Regions from separate parts of the Saccharopolyspora hattusasensis genome, predicted to be linked through region 1. Evidence: riboswitches for the same ligand, from Rfam matches in the RefSeq annotation. Region 1 holds a riboswitch; the other holds the start of a gene.

Region 1 (4,520 bases):
TGGGGTCAATTTCGCGAGAAATTGACGTTCACCCGGGTGACGGTCAATTTCTCGCGAAATTGCCACCACCTGCACGAACGCACTGCGGCGATCACGAAGCGCGACGATGCCCCGTCACCCGGGGTGGGCGCAATTTCTCGCGAAATTGCGCCGTCCTCGGGTGACCACAGGCGGGTGGTGAGGGTGTGTCGGCAGCGCATGCAGGTGCGGATGCGGTCCCTTTTCGGGCTGGTCGTGCAGCTCCGCTGCGTTCGGCTGGGGTGGTGTGGACCCGCAAGGCGGTGGCCGAGTTGATCCGGGTGCGCCACGGCGTCGTGTTGAGTTTGCGCACCGTCGGCGACTATCTGCGCTGTTGGGGTGTGTCGCCGTAGAGACCGATCCGCAGGCCTACGAGCGGGACCCCGAGGCCGTGCGCCGATGGGGGGAGGACTATCCGGCCATCGTTGCTCGCGCTTGCCGCGAGGTGCGGTGATCGTGTGGCTGGACCAGACCGGGATCCGCTCTGATGCCGCAGTGGGCCGAACCTGCCGAACCTGGGCACCGGCCGGCCGGACACCGGTGGTGGGCAAGACCGGGGAAACGGTTCAGCGTGAACGCCATGTGCGCGATCGGTAACAAGGGGCGAGCTGTACTTCACCGTCTACACCGGGTCGTTCAACGCCGGCGTGTTCGTGCCGTTTCTGGACAGTCTGACCCGTCACCTGGACAGTCTGACCCGTCACCTGGACCGTACGGTCCAGGTGATCGTCGACGGTCGTCCTGTCCACCGCCGTAAGACCGTCCGCAAGTGGGTGGACGATCACGCTGCGGCGATCGGGATGCACTTCCTGCCCGGATACAGCCCCGAGCTCAACCCCGACGAGATCCAGGGTGCCGACCTCAAAAGGACCATGACCACCGGCACAGCATCGAAAACCCGCGACGAGTTGAAACAAGCGGCCCGCTCCTTCCTCCACCGGGCAAACCCGAAGTCCGCTACGCCGCCTGAGACCACACATTTGCCCTACGAATCAAAAAAACGCCTCAGCAGAGGCCAATACGCTCGCGGGTCCTGACATGGCCAGGTGGTGGGTCAGCTGGATTGGTCGCCGCTGCCGTAGGGGCGGGTTAGGATCTCCAGGACGTGGCCGTCGGGGTCGTCGAAGTAGACGCCGCGCCCACCGTCCCGGGTGTTGATCCGCCCCGCCTCGTGGTGCCCCGGGTCCGCCCAGTACGGCAGGTCCTGAGCCTGGATCCGCGCGAAGATCTCGTCGAACTCGCCTTCGGTGACCAGGAACGCGTAGTGCTGCGGGTTGATCTCCTCGCCGGTCTCCAGGTAGTCCAACGTGACGTCGTTGCTGGTCTGGACGCACATGAACGGCCCGAAGGGTTCCGGTTGGGGTAGCCCCAGCAGGTCGGCGACGAACCGCGCGTTGGCGATCTTGTCGGAAGTGGCGACGATCGTGTGGTTGAGTTGGACGGCCATGGGTTTGCTCGCTTTCCTCGTCGTGCTGCGCTACTCCCGAGGCTAGGAGTTAGACCAAGGTCGAGGTCAATGGGACCCGCAGCCGGACCGGTTCAGGCATCGCTCGTCCGGGTGCGGGCCGCCGCGGCGTCGTCCGATTTTCGCGGAAAGTACGAGCAGGCCGTCGATCGGGAATCCGCCTACGAACTGCTGGCGAAGAAGGTCGCCGCGCCGGAGCTGCCCGAAGCAACCTCCGCAGGTGATCGGGCCCACCTGACATCAGTCACCTCGTCGGGGTAAGGTGCCTCCGACTTATCCACGCGGGAGCTCGGGCGTACCGGGCTGAGAGGGTGGCACCGCACGCGCCACCGACCGCAGAACCTGTCCGGATAATGCCGGCGTAGGGAGCTGTTGATGGCGCTTGACGTCGATCGTGCCGAAGTTCCGCACACCCTGGACGAACCGGCGCCCAAGACGCTGGGCGTGCTCGACCAGGGCGCTTTCTGGGGAAATCTCGGGGTGAGCCTGCTCGGGTTCAGCGGGGCGCTGGCCGTGCTCGCGCCGAGCGGAGTGCCGCAGCTGTCCTTCACGGCCGCCGTCACCGCGTGCGTGGTGGGCACCGTGATCGGCAGCATCATGGTCGGCATTTCGGCGATCCCCGGGGCGCGCACCGGGGCGCCCGCGATGATGTTGCTGCGCGGCCTTTTCGGCACCAAGCTGTCGTACCTGCCGACCGTGCTGAACGCCCTGCAGTTGGTCGGCTGGGGCACCTTCGAGCTGCTGGTGATCGCGCAGGGCGCGGAGGCGCTGTTCGGTGGCGGCCCGCGGTGGTTGTACGTGGTGCTGGCCGGGGCGCTGACCACCGCGCTCGCGCTGCGCCCGCTCGGCGCGCTGCGCCTGCTGCGGCGCTACGTCAGCATCGCGGTGGCGATCGCGATGGTGTACTTCTTCGTCCAACTGCTGGTTAGCCACCCGCTGCCGGACATGAACACCGGTTCCTGGCAGGGGTTCTGGCCGGGTGCGGACGCCGCGCTGGCGGTCGCGGTGTCCTGGATCCCGGTCGCCTCGGACTACTCGCGGCACTCGAAGTCGGCGACCGGCGCGTTCACCGCCGCGACGGTGGGCTACTCAGTCACCCAGATCGCCTGCTACCTGCTGGGGCTACTCGGGTTGGCGCTGGTCGCCGGCGATGCCGACAAGGCGTTCGACCCGCTGCTGGCGGTGCCGCTCGGGGTGATCTTCTTCGGGATCCTGGTGCTGCGCGAGGTCGACCAGTCCTTCGCCAACACCTACTCGACCGCGGTCTCCATCCAGAACCTGCGGCCCAGCGCGGACCGCCGGGTGCTGTGCCTGGTCATCGGCGCGGTGATCACGCTGCTCGCGCTGACCCTGGACATCGCCCAGTTCTCGAACTTCCTGCTGCTGATCGGCTCGGTGTTCGTGCCGATGTTCGGCGTGCTTGCGGTGGACTACTTCGGGCACGCCCGCCGCCGCGACTGGGACCTGTCCGCGCAGGCCCCGTCCCGCTGGGGCATGCTGCTGGCCTGGCTGCTCGGCTTCTCGGCGTTCCAGCTGATCAACCCGGGTGAGCTCGGCTGGTGGAGCCGGCTGTGGACGGGTGTGCGGGACGCGCTCGGCTTCACAGTACCGACGTGGATGAGCGCTGCCCTCACCTCATTCCTCGTGGCGGCCCTCGCGGCTGCGATCATCGGAGCCTTCCGCCGCCGCACCGAGGAAAGCTGAGTTCAGGGGCAACCGTGGCGAAGGTCGTGGGTGCCCCTCAACCAACTGCTAGTCCGCTGATCAACACCCATCTGCACGTGGACCCACGCCCTGGGTTCCGGTCCATCGCCCTGGCAACCCGTTCAGCGGAGTGTGGCTGGCAGGCCGAAGCGGATCTCTTCGCGGGTCGTCTCGTGCTCGATGACCGTGGCCGGTTCGAGGTGGTCGATGACGTCCTCGACCAGGCCCGGCGGAGCCGATGCTCCCGCGGTGAGGCCTATCGTCTCGGCGCCGGCGAGCCATGCGGGCTGGATGTCGGTGACGTCGTCGATCAGGTGGGCGGCGGTGCCCTGGCGGCGGGCCAGCTCCACCAGGCGCTTCGAGTTCGACGAGTTCGCCGAGCCGATCACCAGCACCAGGTCGCACTCCCCGGCGATCGCCGACAGCGCGTCCTGCCGATTGGTGCTGGCGTAGCAGATGTCCTTCGAGGATGGCCCGCGGACGGCCGGGAAGCGGCGCCGCAGCGCGGCGACGATGTCCGCCGTCTCGTCTACGGCGAGGGTGGTTTGCGTCAGGTAGGACACCCGCCTCGGGTCCGGCACCTCGATCTCGCCGACGTCCTCGACGGATTCCACCAGCACCGTCTGGTCGGGCGCCTCGCCGAGCGTGCCCTCCACCTCCTCGTGTCCACTGTGGCCGATGAGCACCAGGGTGTCGCCGCGCCCTGCGAACCGCCGCACCTCGGCGTGCACCTTCGCCACCAGCGGGCAGGTCGCGTCGATGACCGCTAGGCCCCGCCGCTGCGCTTCCTCCCGTACGGCAGGGGAAACCCCGTGCGCCGAGAAGACCACGGTGGCGCCGTCGGGCACCGCGTCGAGCTCATCGACGAACACCGCGCCCCGGCTCTCCAGATCGGCCACCACGTGCGTGTTGTGCACGATCTGCTTGCGCACGTAGATCGGGCCGCCGCGGAGCGCGAGCGCCTGCTCCACGATCTCGATGGCGCGGTCGACCCCGGCGCAGAACGAGCGCGGTGCGGCGAGCAGCACCGTGCGCTGTTGACTCGGCATGACTGCACTCCAAAATCGGTCGGCTGTTGCCGAACACCGGCCGCTGCCCGGAGGCGGTGTTCCCAGATGCGGGTGGCGGCCGTGATCGGCGGTCGGCGTCAGTGGTCGCGGCGGGTCACCAGGTGGGCGAGGGCGCTGAGCTCCTCGGCCGCGCGCGGGGCCGGGTCGCAGCGGTGCAGGTCGCTCAGCGCGGATGCGAGCAGGTCGTCCGCTTGGTTCTGGCTCCAGGCGCGCCCGCCGGCCAGCGCGATCAGATCGGCGGCTTGGGCCAGGTCGCTGCCGGA
Region 2 (4,520 bases), 3.8 Mb from region 1:
TGAGCTCCTCTGATACTGGATCGGCGGCGGGGGTTCTGAGATCCAGCTCACGAAGAGGGAGACATCAGATGAAGCGCAGACTCGCGGCCCGGGTGGCCGGGACCGTGATGTTGGCGGCGGGGACGGTGGCCGCGCTGACCATGCCGGCCACCGCCACCGCCACCGCCACCACCACCGAAACCGCGCCGCCCGCGAGCGAAGCGGCGACCCTGCTCGACGCGATGCAGCGCGACCTGGGCCTCAACCGGGACGAGGCACGCCAGCGGCTCGACCAGGAAGCCGCCGCCAACCGCGCGGAGCAGCAGCTCCGCGGCTCGCTGGGCGGCACCTTCGGCGGGGCCTACTTCGACCCGGCGAGCGGCAAGCTCGTCGTCGGCGTCACCGACTCGGCCGCCTTCGACGCGGTGCGGGCCGCCGGTGCCGAGCCCACGCTGGTCGACTACTCCATCGAGGAGCTCAACGGGGTCATCGAGGGCCTCAACCTCCGCAGTACCGCAGCCCCCAAGCCGGTTTCCGGCTGGTACGCCGACAGCCGCGCGAACTCCGTCGTCGTCACCACCAGGCCGGGCAGCGCCGTCCAGGCCGCGCAGTTCGTGCAGTCCACCGGCGTTCTCGTTGACGCGGTGCGGGTCGTGGAGTCGACGGAGAACCCGCGCACCCTGGCCGACGTCATCGGTGGCAACGCCTACTACATCGGCAGCGCCCGCTGTTCGGTCGGGTTCTCGGTGCAGGGCGGCTTCGTGACCGCCGGGCACTGCGGCAACAAGGGCGACACCACGTCGCAGCCCACCGGCAAGTTCGAGGGCTCGTCGTTCCCGGACAACGACTACGGCTGGGTCCGGGTCGGATCCGGCGAGACCCCGCGGCCGCTGGTGAACCAGTACAACGGCAGCAACGTCAGCGTGGCCGGCTCCACCGAGTCCGCCGTGGGCGCGTCCATCTGCCGCTCCGGTTCCACCACGGGCTGGCACTGCGGTTCGGTGCAGGCCAAGAACCAGACCGTGCAGTACCCGCAGGGCACCGTGACCGGCCTGACTCGCACCGACGTCTGCGCCGAGCCAGGTGACTCCGGTGGTTCGTGGCAGTCCGGCAACCAGGCCCAGGGCGTGACCTCCGGCGGTTCGGGCAACTGCAGCTCCGGCGGCACGACCTACTTCCAGCCGGTGAACGAGATCCTCCAGGCCTACGGCCTGAGCTTGCTCACCCAGTAACTCGCCCGACCGGCCCCCGGCGATCGGCCGGGGGCCGCGTCATGTCCGGGGTACTCCCAGGTAGACGTCCGGTGCGGACTGCGTGATCGGCGGGTCTCAGCCCAGGCGGTCGCGGAGTTCGCGGGCCGCCGCCCTTGGGTCCTCGGCTCGGGTGATCGCGCGGACCACGACGATCCGCTCCGCCCCGGCCTTGAGGGCCTCGTCGAGGTTGTCCGGGCCGATGCCGCCGATCGCGAACCACGGCCGACCGTGCCCGCGGTGCTCCGCGGCGTGCTCCACCAGGCCGAGCCCGGCCGCCTGGCGCCCCGGCTTGGTCGGGGTCGTCCACACCGGACCGGTGCAGAAGTAGTCCACGCCGGGTTCGGTGGCCGCGGCATCGGCCTGCACCACGTCGTGCGTGGACCGGCCGATCGCGACGTGCTCGCCGACGATGCGCCGGGCGATCTCCACCGGCAGGTCGTCCTGCCCGAGGTGCAGGATGTCGGCCTCGGCGGCCATCGCCACGTCCGCGCGGTCGTTCACCGCGAGCAGCGCGCCGTGCCGCACGCAGGCCTCGGCCAGCACCTCCAGCGCCGCCAGCTCGTGGCGGGCCTCCAGCGGAGCGCCGTTCGGTTGCTTGTCCCGCAGCTGGATGATGTCGACCCCGCCGGCCAAGGCCGCGTCCGCGAACTCCGCGAGATCACCGCGCTCGGTGCGCGCGTCGGTGCACAGGTACAGCCGCGACTCGTCGAGGCGGGCGCGGATGCCGAAGCCGTCCAATCCAGGCATGTTCCACAGGGTAGCCCCCTGCGGCGCGGTCGCCGGACGCGCTTTCGGCGCTCACGCCCCGGGCATCGTGAAAATTGCTCGACCTCGCTCCTGACGTCGCAATCCTCGCCCGGTACGGTGGTCCTCGGTGAGCACGGGAGTCCGGGTACCGGGCTGAGAGGGGGCGTTGGCCCCGACCGTCGAACCTGATCCGGGTCATGCCGGCGCAGGGAGCGTGGAGTGTTTGAAAAACGGAAGAAGCACGTCGTCGTCGTAGGAGGCGGCGTGATCGGCATGTCCGTGGCCTGGCGCGCAGCCGCCGCGGGACACCGGGTGCAGCTCGTCGACGCCGAACCGGCGTCCGGGGCGTCCAACGTGGCCGGCGGGATGCTGGCGCCGATCGCCGAGGCGTGGCCCGGCGAAGAGGAACTGCTGGAACTGGGCGAGGCGTCGCTGCGGCTGTGGCCGGCGTTCGCCGGCGAACTCGGTCAAGCCTCCGGCCTGCCTTCCGGATTGCGCCGCGAGGGAACCCTGGTCGTCGGCGTGGACAGCGCCGACCGGGCCGAGCTGGACAGCCTCGTCGACTACCTCGCCCGGCTCGGCCGCACCGTCACCCGCCTGACCAGCCGGGAGGTGCGACGCCTGGAGCCGTCCCTGGGACCGGCGGTGCGCGGTGGGCTTGAGGTGCCGGGCGACCTCGCGGTCGACAACCGCCTCGCGCTGGCTGCGCTGCGCGCGGCCGCCGCTGCGGCGGGCGTCGATTTCGTCGCGGCGAACGCGAAGCGGGTCCAGCCCGGCGCGGTGGAGCTCGAAGATTCCACTGTGGACTGCGATGCCGTGGTGATCGCGGCGGGCGTCCACTCGGGCGCGCTGCACCCCGCGCTGAAGGACCGGATCCGGCCGGTGAAGGGTGAAATCCTCCGCCTGCGCGCGCGGACCACGGCGCTGCCGCCGCCCAGCCGCACGATCCGCGGCCCGGTGCGCGGCCGGCAGACCTACCTGGTGCCGCGCGACGACGGCGGGCTGGTGCTCGGCGCCACCCAGTACGAGGTCGGGTTCGACACCGAGGTCACCATGGGCGGGGTGCGAGACCTGATCGCCGACGCCGAGCGGCTGATGCCGGGCATCGCCGAGTACCAGCTCGTCGAGGCCGCGGCCGGGCTGCGCCCGAGCACCGACGACAACCTGCCGGTGCTCGGCTGGCTGGAACCCGGTGTGCTGGCGGCCACCGGGCATCACCGCGGCGGCTTCCTGCTCGCCCCGGTCACCGTCGAGGCGGTGCTCGCGCTGCTGCACGGCGAGGAGCCCGCCACCGAGATCAAGGCCGCCGATCCGAGCCGATGGGGAGGACAGCAGTGCACGTCGTGATCAATGGTGAGACCCGGCAGGTAGCCGCCGACGCAACGCTCGCGGCGGTGCTGCAGGAATTCGGTGTGCCCAACCGGGGCGTGGCCGTGGCGCTGGACGGTTCGGTGGTGCCGCGTGCCGTGTGGCCGGACACCACGCTGAGCCCCGATGCCACCATCGAGGTCCTCACCGCAGTGCAAGGAGGGTGACGTGGCTCCGCCCCACCCGGAGGAGGGGCGTCCAACCGGAAAAGCCGGAAAGGTTGCGGTCCAACCCGAACCGACCCCTTGCGAAGCAGAAGAAGCGCATCGAACCGGGCATCGGTTCCCGCGCCACCCGAACCCGTCGTTAGGAGAGTCATGGACGACCCGTTGGTGATCGCCGGCCGCGAGTTCGGTTCGCGGCTGATCACCGGGACCGGAGGGGCGACGAACCTCGCGGTCCTGGAGCGCGCGCTGATCGCGTCCGGAACCGAGCTGACGACCGTGGCGATGCGCCGCGCCGACGCCGGCGGCGGCACCGGGGTGCTCGACCTGCTGCGCAAGCTCGGCATCGAAGCATTGCCGAACACGGCGGGCTGCCGGACGGCGGCTGAGGCCGTGCTGACCGCGCAGCTGGCGCGGGAGGCGCTGGAGACGAACTGGGTCAAGCTGGAGGTCGTCGCCGACGAGGACACCCTGCTGCCCGACCCGGTGGAGCTGCTTGACGCCGCGGAACAGCTGGTCGACCAGGGCTTCGTGGTGCTCGCCTACACCAACGACGACCCGGTGCTGGCGCTGAAGCTGGAGGAGGCCGGCTGCGCGGCGGTTATGCCGCTCGGTTCGCCGATCGGCACCGGCCTTGGCATCCGGAACCCGCACAACATCGAGATGATCGTCTCCCGTGCGTCGGTGCCGATCGTGCTGGACGCGGGCATCGGCACGGCCTCGGACGCGGCGCTGGCGATGGAGCTCGGCTGCTCCGCGGTCCTCCTGGCCACGGCGGTGACCCGCGCCCAGGACCCGGAGCGCATGGCGGCGGCGATGCGAGCGGCGGTCGAGGGCGGCCGCCTGGCGTCCCTGGCGGGCCGAATCCCGAAGCGCTTCTGGGCCCAGGCGTCCAGTCCCGGCCGACCCCTGGAGTGAGCGGAGGGCGCTGGCCGGCCGGGACCGGCTCACCGGTTCCGGCCGGGGCCGGGCCGCCCGGGAAACCGAGCCGGGCCTGCCAGGCGAAAAC

Evidence for each region. Region 1 has a riboswitch for thiamine pyrophosphate ahead of ACRXBZ_RS04375 (purine-cytosine permease family protein). Riboswitches for the same ligand answer to the same signal wherever they lie in the genome.
Region 2: it holds a riboswitch for thiamine pyrophosphate, as region 1 does, so the genes downstream of both, thiO (glycine oxidase ThiO) here and ACRXBZ_RS04375 (purine-cytosine permease family protein) in region 1, are expected to answer to the same signal.

What each region holds. Positions count from the first base shown of each region.
Region 1 is NZ_JBPCDC010000001.1:928,884-933,403, reverse strand. Features, by position in the region: gene ACRXBZ_RS04395 (winged helix-turn-helix domain-containing protein) at 186-371, shown strand; gene ACRXBZ_RS04390 (transposase) at 627-1,055, shown strand; gene ACRXBZ_RS04385 (VOC family protein) at 1,073-1,465, opposite strand; gene ACRXBZ_RS04380 (helicase HerA-like domain-containing protein) at 1,445-1,744, shown strand; TPP riboswitch at 1,755-1,868, shown strand; gene ACRXBZ_RS04375 (purine-cytosine permease family protein) at 1,859-3,187, shown strand; gene ispH (4-hydroxy-3-methylbut-2-enyl diphosphate reductase) at 3,310-4,236, opposite strand; gene ACRXBZ_RS04365 (family 2 encapsulin nanocompartment cargo protein polyprenyl transferase) at 4,335-4,520, opposite strand, start outside.
Region 2 is NZ_JBPCDC010000001.1:4,714,484-4,719,003, forward strand. Features, by position in the region: gene ACRXBZ_RS22335 (S1 family peptidase) at 69-1,211, shown strand; gene thiE (thiamine phosphate synthase) at 1,308-1,979, opposite strand; TPP riboswitch at 2,103-2,208, shown strand; gene thiO (glycine oxidase ThiO) at 2,199-3,326, shown strand; gene thiS (sulfur carrier protein ThiS) at 3,314-3,514, shown strand; gene ACRXBZ_RS22355 (thiazole synthase) at 3,665-4,429, shown strand.